DNA from 4 places in the Mesorhizobium subarcticum genome. Region 1 is predicted to be linked to each of the others. Evidence: riboswitches for the same ligand, from Rfam matches in the RefSeq annotation. Region 1 holds a riboswitch; each other region holds the start of a gene.
The links. Region 1 has a riboswitch for cobalamin ahead of bluB (5,6-dimethylbenzimidazole synthase). Riboswitches for the same ligand answer to the same signal wherever they lie in the genome.
Positions count from the first base shown of each region.

Region 2: linked by a shared signal. The riboswitch ahead of ACZYHG_RS27170 (DUF1636 family protein) and the one ahead of bluB (5,6-dimethylbenzimidazole synthase) in region 1 are both predicted to bind cobalamin.
Region 3: linked by a shared signal. The riboswitch ahead of ACZYHG_RS04320 (aromatic ring-hydroxylating oxygenase subunit alpha) and the one ahead of bluB (5,6-dimethylbenzimidazole synthase) in region 1 are both predicted to bind cobalamin.
Region 4: linked by a shared signal. The riboswitch ahead of ACZYHG_RS19630 (DUF1636 family protein) and the one ahead of bluB (5,6-dimethylbenzimidazole synthase) in region 1 are both predicted to bind cobalamin.

Region 1 is NZ_CM144237.1:5,998,450-6,003,704, reverse strand. It holds gene ACZYHG_RS29445 (TetR/AcrR family transcriptional regulator) at 6-614, shown strand; gene ACZYHG_RS29440 (hypothetical protein) at 717-1,700, shown strand; partial or broken gene bluB (5,6-dimethylbenzimidazole synthase) at 1,865-2,374, opposite strand; cobalamin riboswitch at 2,548-2,729, opposite strand; gene ACZYHG_RS29430 (histone deacetylase family protein) at 2,907-3,833, shown strand; gene ACZYHG_RS29425 (exodeoxyribonuclease VII small subunit) at 3,837-4,088, shown strand; gene ACZYHG_RS29420 (DUF2277 domain-containing protein) at 4,188-4,454, shown strand; gene ACZYHG_RS29415 (pirin family protein) at 4,494-5,255, shown strand, end outside.
Region 2 is NZ_CM144237.1:5,530,317-5,535,571, reverse strand. It holds gene ACZYHG_RS27180 (ABC transporter permease) at 1-918, shown strand, start outside; gene ACZYHG_RS27175 (substrate-binding domain-containing protein) at 987-1,976, shown strand; cobalamin riboswitch at 2,230-2,436, shown strand; gene ACZYHG_RS27170 (DUF1636 family protein) at 2,459-2,920, shown strand; gene ACZYHG_RS27165 (ABC transporter ATP-binding protein) at 2,917-3,705, shown strand; gene ACZYHG_RS27160 (ABC transporter substrate-binding protein) at 3,753-4,700, shown strand; gene ACZYHG_RS27155 (FecCD family ABC transporter permease) at 4,700-5,255, shown strand, end outside.
Region 3 is NZ_CM144237.1:940,300-945,554, forward strand. It holds gene bglA (beta-galactosidase BglA) at 1-299, shown strand, start outside; gene ACZYHG_RS04305 (ABC transporter ATP-binding protein) at 331-1,443, shown strand; gene ACZYHG_RS04310 (DUF680 domain-containing protein) at 1,525-1,761, opposite strand; gene ACZYHG_RS04315 (DUF680 domain-containing protein) at 1,830-2,027, opposite strand; cobalamin riboswitch at 2,531-2,731, shown strand; gene ACZYHG_RS04320 (aromatic ring-hydroxylating oxygenase subunit alpha) at 2,846-4,093, shown strand; gene ACZYHG_RS04325 (FAD-binding oxidoreductase) at 4,114-5,214, shown strand.
Region 4 is NZ_CM144237.1:4,015,275-4,020,529, reverse strand. It holds gene ACZYHG_RS19650 (NADH-quinone oxidoreductase subunit C) at 1-51, opposite strand, end outside; gene ACZYHG_RS19645 (NuoB/complex I 20 kDa subunit family protein) at 56-637, opposite strand; gene ACZYHG_RS19640 (NADH-quinone oxidoreductase subunit A) at 628-993, opposite strand; gene ACZYHG_RS19635 (winged helix-turn-helix domain-containing protein) at 1,315-2,514, shown strand; cobalamin riboswitch at 2,544-2,747, shown strand; gene ACZYHG_RS19630 (DUF1636 family protein) at 2,788-3,222, shown strand; gene cobW (cobalamin biosynthesis protein CobW) at 3,219-4,271, shown strand; gene ACZYHG_RS19620 (cobaltochelatase subunit CobN) at 4,393-5,255, shown strand, end outside.

The DNA.
Region 1 (5,255 bases):
GACGCATGCACAGACCCCGCAAGGAGATGATCGCCGAGACGCGCGCCAAGCTGATCGCCGCGGCCCGCCAGGCCTTTGGCACCATTGGCTACGCCGAAGCGGCGATGGATGATTTCACAGCATCGGCCGGGCTGACACGCGGCGCGCTCTACCATCATTTTGGTGACAAGAAGGGGCTGCTGGAGGCGGTTATCGCCGAGATCGACGCCGAGATGGCGGCTCGGGTGAACGAGGTTGCGTCGAGAGCGCCGACCCGCTGGCAACGTTTCGTCGACGAATGCACGACCTATATCGAGATGGCGCTGGAGCCGGAAATCCAGCGCATCATGTTCCGCGACGGCCCGGCCGTGCTGGGCGATCCGGCACAATGGTCGAATGCCAATGCCTGTGTCGGTTCAATGGCCGATCATCTGGCCGCGCTGCAGGGGGAAGGGGTGGTTGTCCCCGGGCTCGATCCCGAGACCGCCGCACGGCTGATCAACGGCGCGAGCAGCCAGGCATCGCAACGGATCGCCAATTCGAACGACCCCGAAGCGACGTCGAAGATGGTGGTGGCGGCGTTCAAGCAGCTGCTTGAAGGGCTGTTGAAGAAAAACAGTGGCCGCACCGACTGACAGCAAACACAGATTCCAGACCGATCCCCGGCATTTGCCGATGTTGACAATCGCCGGTCTGGGTTCATCCTCTACCTCCATCTCTGAGGGGAGATTCGGCGCATGTGGGATTTCGAGATCGGCCGGTCGGTGTCCATCATGATGCGGACCTGGCCGTTCATTGTCTTTCGCATGATCGTCTATTTCGGCATCACGCTGGCCTACATCATGGCGACCGGCACCGGCGCCTCGGTCGGCTATGGCGTCGGCCATATCTCCACAGATCCAGATGGCCCATTGTCCTTTGCCCTATGGGGCGGCGTGGTCGGTTTCGGCATCGTCTCGATCGCCGTCTACTGGATCCGCGAATACATCCTCTACGTCGTCAAGGCTGGCCATATCGCCGTCATGGTGCATCTGATTGATGGCCGGGATGTTCCCGACGGCCAGAACCAGATCGCCTATGCCAAGCAAGTTGTCACAGAGCGTTTCGCCGAGGCCAACATCCTTTTTGTCGTCGACCAGCTGGTCAAGGGCGCCATCCGTGCCATCACCGGCCTGCTTGGCGGTATCGCCGCTTTCCTGCCGATTCCGGGCCTGAGCGGCTTGGTCTCTTTCATCAACACCGTGATCCGCCTGTCGCTGACCTATGTCGACGAGATCATCCTCGGCTACAACATCCGCATCAACTCATCCTCGCCGTTTGAGACGGCGCGCCAAGGCGTCGTGCTATATGCCCAGAACGGCAAGGTCATGGTCAAGAACGCCGTCTGGCTGGCGGTCATCATGTGGGGCGTGTCGTTCGTCATCTTCCTGCTGATGCTGGCCCCGGCCGCGGCCATTCTTTTCATGATGCCCGGGCAGCTTGCCGGCTGGGCCTTCGTGCTCGCCATCGTTTTTGCCTGGGCCTTCAAGGCTGCCTTCATTGAACCCTTCGCCATCGCCTGCCTGATGCAGGTCTATTTCAAGACCATCGAGGGCCAGGTGCCAGATCCAGCCTGGGACGCCCGGCTGGCCGAGGCGTCGTCGAAGTTCAGGGAACTCAAGGACAAGGCGCTCGCCTCCTTCGGCGGCTCGCGCTGGGGCACTGCGGGCGCGACCCGCTGATCGGCGGGGAGCGCCGGCGCAACAGCAACGGTGTTGAGATGCGCCACCGCTGACTTGAGTGGTGCCTCGCCTTGCCCGCAAAAAATCTCGCTCATGATCAGTTCGGGTAGCGGCAAGCGCCGGCCCCAGCCATGTGTTTCAAGGTCTGGTTTGGGCGCGAACTCGGAGACACGGCCAACGCAGAGATAGGCGATCGGCGTCACGTGCTCGGGAATGGACAGCAGGCTTTTCAACGCTTGCGGCTCGATGATGCTGACCCAGCCGACGCCAACGCCTTCGGCGCGCGCGGCCAGCCAGAAATTCTGCACCGCGCAGACCGTGCTGTAGAGATCCATCTCCGGATTGTGCCAGCGTCCGAGCGGCGAACCCTTCGAGCGCTCGCGGTCGCAGGTGATGCAGATGTTGAGCGCGCTCTCGCAGATGCCTTCCAGCTTGAGCTTGCGGTAAAGCGCCTGTCGCTCTGCCTCGATTTCAGGCAGTTCCTGTTCGCGCGCGGCCAGAAACAGGTCACGCACCTTCTCCCGTCTGGCGGCGTCGCGGATGACGATGAAATTCCATGGCTGCATGAAGCCGACCGATGGCGCGTGATGGGCTGCGAGCAAAAGCCGCGCCAGCACCTCATCGTCGATCGCGGTTGGCAGGAAATGGCTGCGCACATCGCGCCGTGTGAACATCGCACGATAGACCGCGTCGCGCGCTGTCTGGTCGAATCCGTCGCCCATAGGAGCGGTCATGTGTTCCGGCATCGCGTGTCCCCTTGCGATTGCAATAGTTTGACATCGTCAGAGCGCACTTTGTGCGTCCAAGTGGACGCACGTTGCTCTGATGCCACCCGCCTGACCATGCGGATGACGATGCCTGCCAGGCCGGTCTTCTGGCTCGGGATCAACCCGCGTCCGGTGCCTTCCCGTCATCGACAGTGGCATTTACCGGCGCGGTCCCCCTCACAGCGTTGGGCACGCCACGGAATTCAACCGTGTTCCCGATTCTCCCGCCAGAGCATTTGCAGCCAAGTGAAATCACTTGGCGTCGCAGAATGCGGCTAAACAAACAGACCGGCGGGCACCAGGCAGTGACGGCGACCTTACGCCGAAGCGCCCGCGGCGCCAATCCCCGCAGCGACGCCAATGGACGCAGGCGTGATTTTCCCCAGCCATCAAGCCGCAACGCATGGCCATCGCAGCGCCGGGGCACTAGATAGGGAGCATGACAACCCGTCTCTACACGCACCCTATCTTCCTCGAACACCTCACGCCGCCCGGCCATCCCGAGCGGCCGGACCGCTTGCGCGCCATCGAGCGCGTCCTCGACGACGAAACCTTTGCCGCACTCGACCGCGTCAAGGCGCCGGAGGGCGATGAGGCCACCATCCTCTATGCCCATCCCGCCGATTTCGTGGCCCGCGTCCGCGCCGCCATTCCTGACGAGGGCATCGCCCGCATCGACGCCGACACCACCGCCAGCCCGAAGAGCTGGCAAGCGGTGATCACCGCGATCGGCGCCGCCAACGCGGCCGTCGACGACGTCTTTGCCGGCCGCGCCGACAATGTCTTCGTCGCCGCCCGGCCACCCGGCCACCATGCCGAGAAGAACACGGCGATGGGCTTCTGCTTTTTCAACACGGCGGCGATCGCTGCCCGCTATGCGCAGAAGAAGCATGGCGTCGAGCGCGTTGCCGTCGTCGACTGGGATGTGCATCACGGCAACGGCACGCAGGATATCTTTTGGGACGATCCCTCGGTGCTCTATTGCTCGACGCATCAGATGCCGCTTTATCCCGGCACCGGCGCGAAGAGCGAGACCGGAGCCGGCAACATCGTCAACGCGCCCTTGGCGCCGCAGACCGGCAGCGAGGTGTTTCGCGATGCCTTCCTGTCGCGCGTGTTGCCAGCACTCGACAATTTCGCGCCCGATCTGATCATCATTTCGGCCGGCTTCGATGCGCACCATCGCGATCCGCTAGCCGAGATCAATCTGACAGAGGATGATTTCGACTGGGCGACCGGTCAGCTGATGCAGCGAGCGGCCCGCCACAGCGGCAACCGGCTCGTCAGCCTGCTCGAGGGCGGCTACGATCTGCAAGGATTGGCATTTTCAGTCGCCGCTCATGTCGGGCGACTGATGAAAGGATGAATGATGGCTGCTGAGACCAACGAAGACGTCAAGGCGATGAGCTTCGAGCAGGCACTCGACGCGCTGGAGAAGATCGTCGATGATCTGGAGCGTGGCGACGTGCCGCTCGACCAGTCGATCAAGATCTATGAGCGCGGCGAGGCCCTGAAGGCGCATTGCGACCGGCTGCTGAAGGCCGCCGAGGACAAGGTCGAGAAGATCAGGCTGTCGCGCGATGGCAAGCCGGTCGGGACGGAGCCCCTCGACGCGGACTGAGGCACGGTGTTGTCTTACCGAGTTTTGGACATGATCATGATTGAGGATAGAGTTCATCCCGACTGAAACGGCTCCGGGACAAGAGGAGATACGGAAGCGATGTGCAGAAACATCAAGACCCTGTTCAATTTTGATCCGCCGGCAACCAATGACGAAGTCCGCGACGCGGCCCTTCAGTTCGTCCGCAAGCTGAGCGGAGCGACCAGGCCGTCGAAGCAGAACCAGCACGCGTTCGATCATGCCGTCGAAGCCATTGCGGCGTCGGCGCGCGAGCTGCTCGATTCGCTCGAAACCCACCAGCTTCCGCGCAATCGCGAGGAGGTGGCGGCCAAGCTGCGGGCAAAGGCGGCGATCCGCTTTGCCTGATGCGTGCAGGCGGGCATTGTCCGCTGACAAGGAGGTCTCGTGAGTTTCTTCCCCGGGAAAGACCCTGAAGCGGGCGATGCTTTCGCCAGCGACCAGATCGAGCTGATGGTCATCCCGAACGCCAAGGACATTGGCGGCTTTGAGGTGCGCCGCGCCTTGCCGACCGCCAAGAGGCGGCTGGTCGGCCCGTTCATCTTCTTCGACCGCATGGGGCCGGCGATCCTGCGGTCCGGCCAGGCGATGGATGTCCGTCCGCATCCGCATATCGGCCTGTCGACGGTGACTTATCTGTTCGACGGCAAGATCAGGCATCGCGATTCGCTCGGCACCGAAATGGTGATCCAGCCCGGCGACGTGAATTTGATGACCGCCGGCCGTGGTATCGTCCATTCCGAGCGGACGCCCGAGGAACTGCGCGGCGCGCCGATGTCGATCTCCGGCCTGCAGACATGGCTGGCCTTGCCGGACGGCAAGGAGGAAGTCGCCCCGGTGTTCGAGAACACGGCTGCCTTGCTGCTCCCCGAGATCGACGCTGAAGGCATCAGCGGCCGCGTCGTCATCGGCGATTTCCAGGGACTGCGCTCGCCGGTGCGGGCCGATACCGAGACGCTCTACGCCGACCTCAGACTGGCGCCGGGCGCCAGCGTGAAAATTCCGGCTGATGCCGAAGAGCGCGCCATCTACACGCTGGAAGGCGAGGTCGCGATTTCGGGCGACGTCTTTCCGGCCGAACGGCTGCTGGTGTTCCGGCCCGGCGACGAGATCGTCATATCGTCGCAAACCGGTGCGCATTTCATGCTG
Region 2 (5,255 bases), 470 kb from region 1:
TTCTCGCCGCGCCGTCACGGCGCAATCCTGTTCCTCGACCCCGACAACATCGCCAACATCGTGCGCGCGGTGTCGGAGACAGGCATCATCGCCATCGGCATGACCTTCGTGATCATCACCGCCGGCATCGACCTTTCGGTTGGCGCGGTGCTGGGGCTGTCCAGCGTCGTCACCGCGACGATGATGATCTCCGGCGGGTTCGGGCTTATCCCCACCATCCTCGCCGTGCTCATCATGGGCATCGTCTTCGGCACGATCCAGGGCGCCATCTCCAGCCGCTTCCGACTCGAGCCCTTCATCGTCACGCTCGCCGGCCTGCAGGCGGCGCGCGGCCTGGCGCTGGTCGTTTCGGGCAACCAGTACATCAACATTTCCTATGGTGACGGGCCAGGCCTGGCGCCGCCGGTGTTCGCGGTGCTGGGGGAGCGCCTGTTCCACAATACCGTGCCGGTCGCCACCATCGTCTTCATCGTCTTTGCCGCGATCGCAACGATCGTGCTCAACACCACGCGCTTCGGCCGCTATGTCTTTGCCGTCGGTGGCAATGAGCGCGCGGCGCGCATTTCAGGCGTGCCGGTCTCGATGGTCAAGATCTCGGTCTATGCCATCACCGGCTTTGCCGCTGCGCTTGCCGGCATCGTGCATGCCGGCCAGTTCAACTTCGGCAGCGCCAATGACGGCATGGGTTATGAACTCACGGCAATCGCCGCCGTGGTCATCGGCGGCACCAGCCTGTTCGGCGGCGCCGGCTCGATGGTCGGCACCGTCGCCGGCACCATCATGCTGGGCGCGCTCGCCAACATCCTTCAGCTCAACAACATCACGCCAGCCATGCAACTGCTGGCAACCGCCGCGATCATCGTTCTGGCGGCAGTGCTTCAATCCCTCGTTCGCCGCCGCGAGGGTTTGGGTCGTTAGGAGGAATGCGGCAAATGACGACTGAAACCAAGGTCGGGCCCCCGGCCCAACGAGGAGGAGAGTGAGTTATGAAAACCATGAACAGAGGATCGATGCGCGTGCTTCACGCCGTGCTTCTGGCAGGCGCTGGCCTGTGCATTGCGGGAACTGCCCAGGCTGCCGACCCGTTGGTCAAGGCCTGCTCCAAGGACGGCCAGTTCATCATCGGCTTTTCGCAGGCCAATAACGCCGAGCCCTATCGCCAGCATGTCAATGACGAACTGACCGCGGCGGCCAAGCAAGTGCCGGGCTTCACGCTGCAGATCGCCGACGGCGCCGGCAACGTAAACACGCAGACTTCGCAGGTCGATAACTTCATCACCCAGAAGGTGGATCTGCTCCTGATCTCGCCCTTCGAGGCGGCACCACTGACGCCGGCGGTCAAGCGCGCCATGGATGCCGGCATCCCGGTCATCGAGCTCGACCGCAAGACGGTCGGCGACCCCGGCAAGGACTACACCGCCTTCATCGGCGGCGACAATTACAAGATCGCGCTCGAGGCCGGCAAATACACCGCCAAGACCCTGCTGCCCGATGGCGGCGAGGCGGCGGTGTTGGAAGGCTTGCCGAGCTCGACGCCGGCGGTGGAGCGGCTGAACGGCTTCAAGGACGGCGTCAAGGAAAACGCCAAGATCCAGGTGGTGGCCGAGCAGGCCGCCGACTGGGTGCCGGACAAAGCCCAGACTGCCTTCTCCGCCATGCTTCAGGCGCACCCCGATATCAAGGTGCTCTATGCCTCCAACGACATGATGGCGGCCGGCGCGCTGCTCGCCGCCAAGGGCGCCGGCAAAGACGTCAAGATCATCGGTACTGATGGCTTGCCAGGCCCGGCAGGCGGCATCGAAGCCGTGGCCAAGGGTGACTGGGCCGCGACCTTCACCTATCCGACCGGCGCTAAGGAAGCGATCGAGATGTCGAAGAAGATACTGCTCGATTGCGCTTCGTCGGTGGATACGACGGTCACTGTCGACACCACGGCGATCACGCCTGAGAACGCCAAGCAGCTGTCGGGCAAATAGGCCGGCTGCCTTAGCCATCAAATTCAGGGCGGGGTTCACGCGAACTCCGCCCTGTCTGCGCTTCACAGCCGTCACGGCAACTCGAAAGGGGCGGGCTAGGGATTGACAGTGGCAGGGGCGGTCTTCTAATGTTCTGTTATTACATAACCAACGGAAGCAGTTGCATGGGTTTTCTCCGAGGAAGCCCCGGCTGGGTGCCGGGATGGTGACAGGTTTAGTCGAAAAGAATCGTTGCGATGCGCTTCGGGCAAAATTAGCATGGCCCGGTGATGGTCCCCACGCCGAAAGGCAAGGGGTGAAAAGGGAACACGGTGAGATCCCCATGGGATCAAGACCGTGGCTGCCCCCGCAACTGTAAGCGGTGAGCAAGATCCGAAGTGCCACTGGCCGGCAAGGCTGGGAAGGCAGGATTGCGCAAAGACCCGCGAGCCAGGAGACCTGCCATCACTGAGTTGACCGGACGGGGTGTGCCGGGAGGAGACGTGGACGTCGGTCTTGTCGGCCGGCTCGCCAACATCCTTCCGTCGCCAGTTTTGGAAAGTGACGGAAAATTGGACGGCGCCATCCATCATCGCATCATCGTGTGTACGCTTTGCCGCGACATCCCGACTGGTATCAGGTCGGGCGAAAGCCTGTGCGCCGATTTGTGCTCCCGGCTCTCGGCCCACCATGAACCCGCCGTGGCGCGTGGCTTCACGGTCGAAGGCGTCGAATGCATGGCGGGCTGCGCACGACCGCTGACGGTGGCTTTCCAGGCGCCTGGCAAGGCTGCCTATCTGTTCGGCTCCATCGATGCGCAGGCCGATGCCGGCGATCTCGTGCGATTTGCTGGGCTTTACGCTTCGCGCGCCGATGGCTGGTGCAACTCGGGACAGCGTCCGGCAGGATTGGCCGGCAAGACGTTGGCTCGCATCCCGGGCAATCTGGCGGGCAACAGCCGATGACCATGCCACTCCTCGAAGCGCGCGACCTGGGCGCGGTGGCGGATGGCCGGAATCTGGTCCATGCGGTCAGCCTTTCGGTGACATCAGGCGATCGCCTCGCCATCATCGGTCCCAATGGCGCCGGCAAGACCACGCTGCTGCGCATGCTGTCGGGCATGCTCAGGCCAAGTTCGGGCGAGGTGAAGCTTGGCGGGCGCCGGCTGGAAAGGATTTCGACCGCCGAGCGGGCCTTGCACATCGCCGTCGTCGGCCAGACCGACCAGCCGGATCCACGGCTGGCGGTGATCGACTATGTCGAACTTGGCCGCGTCCCGCATGCCGGGCTGAGGCGCAGGAGCGACGAACGCGACATTGTCGTGGATGCACTGCGCCGGACCGGCCTGCTGCCACTGCTTGGCCGCACCATTGGCTCGCTGTCGGGCGGGGAACGCCAACGCGCGCAGCTCGCGCGCGCTGTCGCACAGCAACCGAAAGTGCTGTTCCTCGACGAGCCAACCAACCATCTCGACCCGCGCGCCCGCGCGGAACTGCTCGAACTCGTGGCCGGCTTCGGCATGACGGTGATCGCGGTGCTGCACGATCTGGCGTTGGTGGCGCCGTTCGCCACCAGGGTCGCGGTGATGAACGAAGCGCGGCTGCATGCACTGGCCGCACCGCGCGAAGCGCTGACGCAAAAACTGATCCGCGAGATTTTCGGCGTCGACGTGTTTCGCCTGCGCCATCCCACCGAGGATCGCGAACTGACGGTGTTCGATGTTCCAAACCGCGCCGCGCCGCCGTCCTGACCGAACCCATCGTTCTTCTGACACTGTTCAACCAAGGAGCAAAATCCGTGAAACGTCTCGCACTGTCGCTCGTCTTCTCGCTGCTGGCCTCGACAGCCTTCGCCTTCCCCGTCACCGTCGACAGCTGCGGCAAACCGCTGACCTTCGATGCGCCGCCCAAGCGCGCCGTCATCCACGACCTCAACATGGCCGAGATGGCCTTCGCGCTGAAGCTGCAGCCATCGATCGTCGGCCTGACCGGCATCACCGGATGGTACAAGGTCGGTCCAGAATTCAAGGCTGAGCAAGGCTCCATACCGGAACTGGCGCCAAAATACCCGACGCTCGAAAACCTCGTCGCGGTCGAGCCCGATTTCTTCTTCGCCGGCTGGTACTATGGCATGAAGCCGGGTGGCGAGGTGACCCCGGACACACTTGCCCCACACGGCATCAAGACGCTGGTGTTGACGGAAAGCTGCGTCCATCTCGATAAGAACCGCCCCGCCGCTTCGATGGACCTGCTGTATGGCGACGTCGAAAAACTGGGCAAGATTTTTGGCAATGACGCCGAAGCCGAGAAGCTCGTCTCCGGCTGGAAGGCGCAGCTCGCCGATATCACGGCGAAAGTCGGCAGCGCCAAGGGAACGCGGGTGTTCCTCTACGACTCAGGCGAGGACAAGCCGTTCACCGCCGGAAAATTCGCCATTCCGAGTGCCATGATCACAGCGGCCGGCGGCGACAACATCATGGCCGACATGGACACCAGCTGGGGCAACACGGACTGGGAAACGGTGGCATCGCGCAATCCGCAATTCCTCATCCTGCTCGATTACCAGGACGGTGGCGGCTACAAGAAACTGCTCGATTTCCTCAAAGCCCATCCGGCGATGAAGGAGACGGACGCGGTCAAGAACGAGCGCTTCGTGGCTCTCCGTTATGCCGAATTGACGCCCGGGCCGGCGAACATCGAAGCGATCGCCAAGATCGCCAAGGCGATGCATCCGGAAGCGTTCTGATGCATCTTGCCCCTGGGCAGAGATCCGGTGCGCGTTCGGGGCACAAGGCATTCACGCTGGCCATGGCCGCGGGCGCGGTGGCGGTGGCCGCTCTCGCACTGCTGTCGATCGCCTATGGTTCGACGTTGACCCCACTGACGGATGTTGTTGCCTCGCTTGGCCATGCAGTTGGGCTGGGTGGGCACGACGTGTCCGGTCCGATCGGCAAGATCGTCGTCGACCTCAGGCTGCCGCGCACGATCCTGGCGATCTGTGTCGGCGCCGGTCTGGGTGTCGTCGGCGCACTGCTGCAGACGGTGACCCGCAACGATCTTGCCGATCCCTTCCTGTTCGGCCTGTCGTCGGGAGCCGCCGCGGGTGCTGTTTCCGTCATCACGGTGTTTGGTGACTCCTTTGGCATCTGGACCTTGCCGGTCGCGGCCTTCACCGGCGGCATACTGGCCGCCTGCGTCGTGCTTTTGCTCGTCGCGCGGGTGAGGGGGCAAGGCCCCGAACGGTTGATCCTCGCCGGCCTTGCCGTCTCATTCCTGTTCACCGCCTTGACCAACTATCTGG
Region 3 (5,255 bases), 1.5 Mb from region 1:
GCGACCAGGCTTCGCTGCTCGAGCACTACCGGCGCTTCCTCACCTTCCGCCGCGCCCATCCGGCGCTGGCCAAGGGAGATATCACCTTCATCGAAAGCCAGGGCGACACCGTCGCCTTCACCCGCGGCGCCGGCAATGAGCAGATCGTCTGTGCCTTCAACCTCGGCGCCAAGCCGGCGAAAGTTGACCTTGGTAACCGGCCGCTGCAACCTTTGCCGGGACACGGGTTTTCCGGGCAGGCGAGCACCGGTTCGATCGAACTCGGCGGCTACGGCGCCTGGTTCGGACGCATCGACTGAAATCTTTGAGGACATCACTGGGAGGAAACCAATGGCCGATGTCAATTTGAGACAAGTGAAGAAGTCCTACGGCAATCTGAACATTCTCCACGGCATCGACCTCGATATCAAATCGGGCGAGTTCATCGTCTTCGTCGGTCCGTCGGGCTGCGGCAAGTCGACCTTGCTGCGATCGATCGCCGGCCTCGAGGAAATCACTTCAGGCGAGCTCAAGATCGATGGCGAGGTGGTCAACGACGTGCCCCCGTCGAAACGCGGCATCGCCATGGTGTTCCAGTCCTATGCGCTCTATCCGCATATGACCGTCTACGACAACATGGCGTTCTCGATGAAGATCGGCAAGGAGAACAAGGCCGAGATCGACCGGCGCGTGAAACAGGCAGCCGAAATCCTGCAGCTGACCAAATATCTCTACCGGCTGCCCAAGGCGATGTCGGGCGGCCAGCGCCAGCGCGTCGCCATCGGCCGCGCCATCGTGCGCAACCCAAAGGTGTTCCTGTTCGATGAACCGCTGTCGAACCTTGACGCCGCACTGCGCGTCGCTACCCGCATCGAGATCGCCAAGCTCAAGGAATCGATGCCGGCCACGACCATGATCTACGTCACCCACGACCAGGTCGAGGCGATGACGCTGGCAGACCGCATCGTCGTGCTCAAGGACGGCCATATCGAGCAGGTTGGCACGCCGATGGATCTCTACAAGAAGCCCGGCAATCTGTTCGTCGCCCAGTTCATTGGCTCGCCGGCCATGAACATCCTGCCGGCGACCATCGAACAGACCGGCACGCCGACCGTGGTCAGCCATGTCGGCGGGCGCAAGGCCACGGTGACGATTACCACGCCCGCCTCGGCGAAGGGTGCGGCCGTGAGCTTCGGCGTGCGGCCGGAAGACCTGATTGTCGCCATCGGCACGGAGTATCTGTTCGAAGGAACGGTCGATTATGTCGAGCAACTCGGTGAGGTACAGCTGGTCTATGTCGACATTGGCCGCGCCGACCTGCCACTGGTGACCAAGCTGCCGGGCAATGTCGAGGTCAAGCGCGGCTCGACATTGCGGCTCAGTGCCAATGGCGAAGACCTGCACATCTTCGATGCGGACGGACATTCCTTCGCGCTCCAGAAACCGGAAGCAAAGGCAGCCTGAAGCGGCCAGGCCCGCTGGATCAAGGCACAAAAAAGAGCGGCGGGCCAGGCCCGCCGCTCTTTTTTGGATCGACTTTGGCTGTTAGTGGCCGAAGAGGTTCCGGTCGCTGCCCTGGGGCGCCGACTTCTGCACGTCGCCCGACGAGTTGAGCAGCTTGTAGACGGGCGAGCCGTTTTCGCGGATCGAACCCGTACGCGAGTTGTCAACCGAAGTCGCAGCAGGCGGGTTGGCGCTATTGGCGTTGTAGTTGTCGCTGCCGGCGAAAGCGCTGCCGGAAATGGCCAGAACAGCGGCGGCAGCAAGAATGATCTTCTTCATTTCAAGTCTCCTGAATTTCAAGTTTCAACAGAGCGGCAGGCAAGCCCACCGCTCCGGAGGATCGGCTGTTAGTGGCCGAAGAGGTTGCGGTCGGCACCCGTGGCAGGCGTCTGAGCAGCCGGTTCCGACTTCTTGACCGAAGCGGTGTACGAGCTGTCGACAGCAGCAGTGGCTGCAGGGGCATTCGAGCCGTAGTGGTCGCTACCAGCGAAGGCGCTGCCGGAAATCGCCAGAAGGGCGGCGGCAGTGAGAATGATCTTTTTCATTTTAAGTACTCCAGTATTTTTGCTGTCCGTCTAGCGGCGTGTCTTGGGATGAAATCGCGTCGTTCGGACAGCCCCGATGTGGGTGAGCCGTCTGCCGGATTCCAATCACGAAGTTGTTCCGTCTGGGCCATGATTTTACATCTTGTAATTTTAATAAGCATGCCGATCATCTTTTTTTGTGTATTTAATACAATTACTTAAATAAACATGCCGACCCACTCACCGAGTGTATCCGGGCGTCAGCGTTCACACCGTCCTGCACGCATTGTCAACAGAAACGAACCGTTCGGTTCGATTTTAGAAGTTGCTAATAGTCACTTTTCGATACCGTTGGCCTGTTTTCCCCGCGCCAGGAGCCGAAAAAGAGACGATTCGAAACGGCACAGATTGCTAGCCAGACCGGATCTCAGCTGTTCAATCGCTGGCCGGAGCGTTTCGTCCGGCGTGTCGCGCCGCATGGATACGATGTCGCTTTCATGCCGATGTCGCGATCGTTGCCGTGGTTAGATCATGGCATCTCAGGTGCCGCTTCGTGACGACGGGGCGGAGAATTGGGAAGCCGGTCAAAGTCCGGCGCTGCCCCCGCAACGGTGGTGGAGTTCAAGTCGCAACGGGAGACCACTGGGCGAAAGCCTGGGAAGGTGTCGCGACCGTCCGCAAGGACACTCCAGAGCCCGGAAACCAGCCCGAGATATTTGAACTCGACTGATCGCGGTGGGCGGTCAAGAGGCGGATGGTGCATGCCCGGCTTCCGCCGGCCTGCGTCCGGTCCTTCCTCCGTCACCACCAGTTCAGTCCTTGAAGTATGAGGACAGGACATGGATGCTCGCAACGACATGCTGAGGCTCTTGAACAGCCGCAGGGACGGGTTCTCGCTCGAACAACCCTTCTACACCGACCCGGACTACTTCAAGCTGGACATGGAGCTGATCTGGTATCGCGACTGGCTGTTCATCGGCCATGATTGCGAACTGCCGAAGCCCGGCAGCTTCATCACCGTGCAGATCGGCGACTATCCGGTCGTGCTGGTGCGCGACCAGCAGGGCAAGATCAACGCTTTCCACAATTCCTGCCGCCATCGCGGCAGCCGTGTCTGCAACACCGACAAGGGCACCGCCGCCAAACTGGTCTGCCCCTATCACCAGTGGACCTATGAGCTGGACGGCCGCCTGCTGTTCGCCCGCCAGATGGCCGACGGTTTCGACAAGAGCCAGTTCAGCCTGAAGCCGGTCGCCTGCGAAAGTGTCGCCGGCTACATCTTCATCTGTTTGGCAAAGGAGCCGGCCGACTTCGCACCGATGCGGGCGATGATCGAACCCTATCTCAAGCCACACCGGCTGGGCGAGGCGAAGGTCGCCTTCGAGAGCACCATTGTCGAGAAGGGCAACTGGAAACTCGTCTGGGAAAACAACCGCGAATGCTACCATTGCGCCGGTAACCACCCGGAACTCTGCAAGACCTTCCCGGAAGCACCGACCGTGACCGGCGTGCAAGGCGCCGACAGCGATCCCGAAATGCTGGCGCACTGGGCGAAATGCGAGGCCGCCAGCCTGCCGAGCAAGTTCCGCATCGATCCGGCCGGACAATACCGCGCCACGCGCGCACCGCTGCTGCGCGATGCGGTCAGTTACACGATGACCGGCAAGCGCGCGGTGAAGAAGAACCTGTCCGACAGCGTCTCGGCCGACCGCATCGGCACCTTGATGCACTATCACTACCCGACGACGTGGAACCACATCCTCATCGACCATGCCGTTACTTTCCGCGTGCTGCCGATCAGCGCCACGGAAACCGCGGTGACAACCAAATGGCTGGTGCACAAGGATGCGGTCGAGGGCGTCGACTACGATCTCGCCGAGCTCATCCATGTCTGGACCGAGACAAACGACCAGGACCGCCGCATCGTCGAGGAAAACGCCTTTGGCATCCTGTCGCCGGCCTATGAACCCGGCCCCTATTCGGAGCTGCATGAGGGCGGCGTGATCCAGTTCGTCGACTGGTACGCGCGCTTCATCGGTCCGCGCCTTGCCGAAGGCGGCCGGCCGGCGCTGCGCAGCGTGGCTTGAGAGGTTAAGGAATGAACGCGATGACTGACCTTGGCCTTTATCGCCATCTCGATCAGATGGCGCCCTGGAACGACAGGCTCCAGGTGCTGGAAGTGATCGGCGTCAGCGACGAGGCGCCTGACGTGAAGACCTTCACCTTTCGCTCCGACAACCAGACCTGGTTCCGCTACAAGCCGGGCCAGTTCGTGACGCTGGAGCTGCCGGCGCCAGACGGGCCGCTGATGCGCACCTATACGCTGTCGTCGTCGCCGTCACGGCCGTTCTCCATCGCGGTGACGGTGAAGGCGCAGGCAGGCAGCATCGGCACACGCTGGATGTTCGACCATCTGAAGCCCGGCTCGCACGTCAAAGCCTATGGACCGAGTGGCGACTTCTCGCTGCACAGCCATCCGGCGGCCAAATATCTGTTCATCTCGGCCGGTTCGGGCGTGACGCCGATGATGTCGATGCTGCGCTGGCTGAACGACTGCGCGCCATGGACCGATGTCGGCTTCGTCAATTGCGCACGGCGCGCCGAAGAGATCATCTTCCGCAAGGAGCTCGAACTGCTCGGCGGCCATATGCCGGGCCTGTCGCTCGGCTTCATGATCGAGGAGCGGTCGAGCCGCGAGGGCTGGTACGGCCATATGGGCCGCATCGACGCCATCCGGCTGCCGCTGCTCGCGCCCGATTTCCGCGAACGTGAAATCTTTTGCTGCGGCCCCGATCCTTTCATGCGTGCCGTGCGTGGCATGCTGGACGCTTCTGGTTTCGACATGACGAAGTATCACCAGGAAAGCTTTGCCGCGCCTGCGGTGGAGGAAATCCCGGCGCCATTCGCAGCGCCGGCGCAAGACGGCGCGGCTGTTCCCTTCGAAGCCGCAACCCCGATCCGGTTCGCGCTTTCGGACGTCGACGCCGAATGCGTCGCCGGCCAGACCGTGCTGCAGACGGCACGTTCTTCGGGCGTGCGGATACCTGCCGCCTGCGAATTCGGTCTGTGCGGAACCTGCAAGGTGAAGAAGGTCTCCGGCGCTGTCGAGATGAGCCACAATGGCGGCATCCTCGATCACGAGATCGATGACGGCTTCATCCTGGCCTGTTGCTCGAAGCCGCTGTCAGCGCTCGAAATCGAAGCGTGATCCACTTGGCGACCAACTGAGTCCCGAAATGCTCGGCGCCT
Region 4 (5,255 bases), 2.0 Mb from region 1:
GATCAGCTTCTCGCCGAGATAGGTCGACAGTTCGCTAAGGGATGCGGCCATGGATTTACCGTTCGATCGTGCCGGTGCGGCGGATCTTCTTCTGCAAGAGAAGAATGCCGTAGAGCAGGGCTTCGGCGCTCGGCGGGCAGCCGGGCACATAGATGTCGACCGGCACCACACGGTCGCAGCCGCGCACCACCGAATAGGAATAGTGGTAGTAGCCGCCGCCATTGGCGCACGAGCCCATCGAGATGACGTAGCGCGGCTCCGGCATCTGGTCGTAGACCTTGCGCAGCGCCGGGGCCATCTTGTTGGTGAGCGTGCCGGCGACGATCATGATATCGGACTGGCGCGGTGACGCGCGCGGCGCGACACCGAACCGCTCCGAATCGTAGCGCGGCATCGAGGTGTGGATCATCTCGACCGCGCAGCAGGCCAGACCAAAGGTCATGAACATCAGCGAACCGCTGCGTGCCCAGGTGATCAGCGCCTCGGTCGAGGTGACCAGAAAGCCCTTGTCGGCAAGCTCATTGTTGATTTCGAGGAAGAAGGGATCGTCCTCCCCCACCGGCCTGCCGGTGTTGGGATCGATGAGGCCCTTGGGCTTCGGCGCGACCAGGGTACCTGAACTGTCGTTCAATCCCATTCCAGCGCTCCTTTTTTCCATTCATAGGCAAAGCCGATGGTCAGCACTGCCAAAAACACCATCATCGACCAGAAGCCGAGCATGCCGATCTTCGAGAAGGACACGGCCCAGGGAAACAGGAAGGCCACTTCCAGATCGAAGATGATGAACAGGATCGACACCAGGTAGAAGCGGATGTCGAATTTCATGCGGGCGTCGTCGAACGAGTTGAAACCGCACTCGTAGGCGGACAGCTTTTCGGGATCGGGATTGCGGTACGCCACCAGGAACGGTGCGGCCAGCAGCGCCAAGCCGACGACCAGCGCCACGCCGATGAACAAGACAATGGGCAGGTACGAACTGAGAAGTGCGTTCATGCTCGGCTTTCCGTTGGAGCCAATCCACTTTGATTACAGCACCGGACCTTAATGCGGAAGCGTGACAGTTTAACCGCTGAACCGTTTTAAGGGGCCTATGTTGCAACGCGGCGAGGGTTAGCGCAGCACTTCCAGCGAAGCAAGTCAAACCTTGTTCAAAACACCGTCCTGGACGGCATGTCGCGCTAAACTGGTCCGATCGGCTCCTGTTTGATTTCCTTCATTTTTTACTCCACTTTTGTCTCCTGACACGGTTGCCGCCAAAACCCTGCTAGCATGGCTTGGAATCATCCGTCAGAACCGCCTCAGAGTCGCATCCGAATGAAGGAAAAGATCTCGCTCCCCATGGCTCGGCGCATCGCGCTCGCCGCGCAAGGGTTTCTCGATCCCCGGCCAAGTGGCACGCCCGACCGCCGCCACTTCGCCCGCGTGCTCTCCCGCACCGGCCTGCTGCAGATCGATTCCGTAAGCGCGGTGGTACGCGCTCACTACATGCCGCTCTATTCGCGGCTTGGCCCCTACCCGCTCGCTCTGCTCGACAATGCCGCCATCACCCGCAAGCGCACAATCTTCGAATACTGGGCGCATGAGGCTTCGTTCCTGCCGGTCGAGACCTACCCGCTGATGCGCTGGCGCATGCAGCGCGCCGAACAAGGCGATGAAATGTATCTCGGCCTGGCCAAATGGGGTCGCGAGCACGCCGCCTATATAGAAGAGATCTACCGCGAGGTTGTCGCGCGCGGCCCGATTGCCGCTTCGGCGCTGGAAGGCCAGAAGGGTTCGGGCGGCTGGTGGGGCTGGAGCCACGCCAAGCACGCCTTCGAATGGCTGTTCTGGGCCGGTCGTATCACCACGGCGCACCGCCGCGGCTTCGAGCGCTTCTATGACCTGCCGGAACGCGTGCTGCCGCAGGCGATCCTCGATCTGCCGGTGCCGGCTGCCGAGGACGCGCATCGCGAATTGCTGCGCATCTCGGCCCGCGCCCACGGCATCGCGACATCAGGCGATTTGCGCGACTATTTCCGCCTGTCGCCGGCCGACATGAAGGGCCGGCTGGAGGAACTGGTCGAGTTGGGCGAACTGCTGCCGGTGCGTGTCGAGGGCTGGGACAAGCCGGCTTACCTTGACAAGGACGCCCGCCTGCCCCGGAAAATCGAGGCCCGCGCCTTGCTGGCGCCGTTCGACCCGGTGGTCTTCGAACGGTCGCGCTCTGAACGCCTCTTCAATTTCCACTACCGCATCGAAATCTACACGCCCGCCGAAAAGCGCCAATACGGCTATTACGTCCTGCCCTTCCTGCTCGGCGACAAGATCGTGGCGCGCGTCGACCTGAGGGCTGACCGGCCGGGCAGCGTCCTGCGCGTCCATGCCGCCTACCCCGAACCCGGCGCACCGCCTGAAACCGCTGCGCAACTGTTCGAGGAATTGAAGCAGATGCAGGGCTGGCTTGGCCTTGAACGCATGGACGTGACGCCGGCCGGTGGTCTGGGTCCGGCGCTGGCCGACATCGCCATGTCGTAACCCCGCGTTGACACCGCCACCCGCAAAAGCCTAAATCCGATCCAGACGGTCCCCTGCCCGCAACGGCAAGGGCTAAGAGGGAATGCGGTGCGGGACGAAATCCCAAATCCGCGGCTGTCCCCGCAACTGTAAGCGAAGAGCCAAGGCCGAAAGCCACTGGGAGTTCCCGGGAAGGCGGCTATCCAAGGCGATGACCCGCGAGCCAGGAGACCTGCCGTCTGCGACAGAAGAATCCGATCGCCCGGCGGGTTTCCGGGCAAGGAGCCCGGCTTTTTGGACCAGAACAGCAGTTTTTCGGCTGGCACAGCGGATATCTCGTCCGCCGACAACGATGCCTTGGCGGGCGTCACCGTCATCGTCTGTGCTTCCTGCCGCAATGAGGCCGGCTCCGACGCGCATCCCCGCGCCGGCGAACTTTTGGCCGAAGATACGCGCCGCGCCGCAGCGGCCGACAATATCCGCGTCCGCACGGTCGAATGCCTTGGCAATTGCAAGCGCCGTCTCAGCGCCGCGATCCTGCGCGATGGCTGCTGGAGCTATGTCTTCGGCGACCTGACCCCGACCAGCGGCCCCGACCTCATCACCTGCGCAAAACTCTTCGCCACCTCGACCGATGGCCTCATCCCATGGCGCGGCCGGCCTGATTCCCTCAAGCGCGGCCTCGTGGCCCGTATTCCACCTCTCGACATGCTGAAGGACCAACCATGAGCGCTCCAAATCCGGCCGGCAATCTCTCCCGTGTACCCTGCACCGTTGTCACCGGCTTCCTCGGCGCCGGCAAGACAACGCTGGTCCGCCATCTCCTCGAAAACGCCGGCGGCAAGCGCATAGCGATCATCGTCAACGAATTTGGCGACATCGGCATCGACGGCGAAATCCTCAAAGGCTGCGGCATCGACACCTGCCCGGAGGAAAACATCGTCGAACTGGCCAATGGCTGCATCTGCTGCACCGTGGCCGACGATTTCGTTCCGGCGCTGGACAAGATCCTGTCGCTGACGCCGAAAGTCGACCACATCCTGATCGAAACCTCGGGCCTCGCTTTGCCCAAGCCGCTGGTCCAGGCCTTCCAATGGCCGAGCGTAAAGAGCCGGGTGACGGTCGATGGCGTCATCGCCGTGGTCGACGGCCCGGCGCTGGCCGAGGGCCGTGTCGCCAACGACATGGACGCCCTGCAGGCGCAGCGTGCTCAGGACGACAGCCTCGACCATGACGACCCGGTCGAGGAAGTGTTCGAGGATCAGATCGCCTGCGCCGACCTGATCATCCTGTCGAAGAGCGACCTGATGGACGCCGCCGGTTCGGCCCGCGCCAACGCCATCATCAATGAACATTCCGCCCGCGCGGTAAAAATCGTGCCGACGTCGCATGGCAAGGTCGATCCCTCCGTGCTGCTCGGCCTCGGGCTCGCCGTCGAGGACGACATCGAGAACCGCAAGTCCCATCATGACGGCGCCTTCGACCACGAGCATGACGACTTCGACACCTTCATCGTCGACATTCCCTCGATCGCCAATCCCGATGATCTGGCAAAGCGCGTCGCCACCGCCGCCGAACAGGAAAATGTGCTGCGCGTGAAGGGTTTCGTCGAAGTCGGCGGCAAGCCGATGCGGCTTTTGCTGCAGGCCGTCGGGCCGCGCGTCAATCATTACTATGACCGCGCCTGGACGGCGCAAGACGATCGCCGCTCGCGCCTCGTCGTCATTGGCCTGAAGGGGCTGAACCGCCCGGCAATCGAAGCTATACTCGCCGGCTGACGCCAACCGCCCTAGCAATTCCAGGAAAAGTGTTTCACGGGCTTCCCACAGGAATTGCGTAAAAACAAGGAGATAGAGCGGTTCGCCGTTTCCGTGAAACGGATAACCGCGCTAGACCGCGATGCATATCCTCACCACGACCTCCGCCTCGCTCGACGATCTCGCCGAGCCGGTCGATCTGCGGCAGACGCCGGCGGATATCGTGGCCCTGTCCTTTACAGACAGCGACCTTGCTGGCCTTGCGGCCGCATGGAAGGCGGATGCCGCCCGCCTGCCCTCGATGCGGCTGGCGGCGCTGCGCGACCTGCGCCATCCCATGTCGGTCGACCTCTGGATCGACCGTGTGGCGCGCCACGCCAAAATCATCCTTGTCCGCATCCTCGGCGGCTACGACTGGTGGCGCTACGGCTGCGACCAGCTTGCCTCGACAGCCCGCGAACGCGGCATCAAGCTGGCTTTGCTTCCGGGTGAAAGCCACGACGAGGACCTCAGACTGATCGAAGCCTCAACGCTGCCGCGTGAGGAATTGGACGCGCTGCTCGGCTATTTCCGCGAGGGTGGCCCGGCCAATATGAGCGCGCTGGTTCAGCGATTGGCAGGCTTGGCTGGAGGGGAAGCAACGGTTTCGGCGCCGGTTGCAGTGCCGAAGGCCGGATTTTACGAGCCTGGGCGCGGAGTTGTGGAACGACTGGATCTTTCAAACGCCGGCGTTGACAACGTCAACGCTCGTGTTATCCCCATCCTGTTCTATCGCTCGATGCTGCTCGCCGCCGACGTCGCGCCCATCGACGCGCTTTTTGAAGCGCTCCGCCAGCGCGGCATCGCCCCGATCCCCATCTTCGTCTCCAGCCTGAAAGACCCGACCTCCCTCGCCTTCGTCGAAACCGCGCTGGCCACGCTAAACCCCGCCGCCATCATCACCGCGACCGCCTTCGCCTCCGGCGCCGAGCCCGGCGTCGAAACCCTGTTCGACCGCGCCGGCGT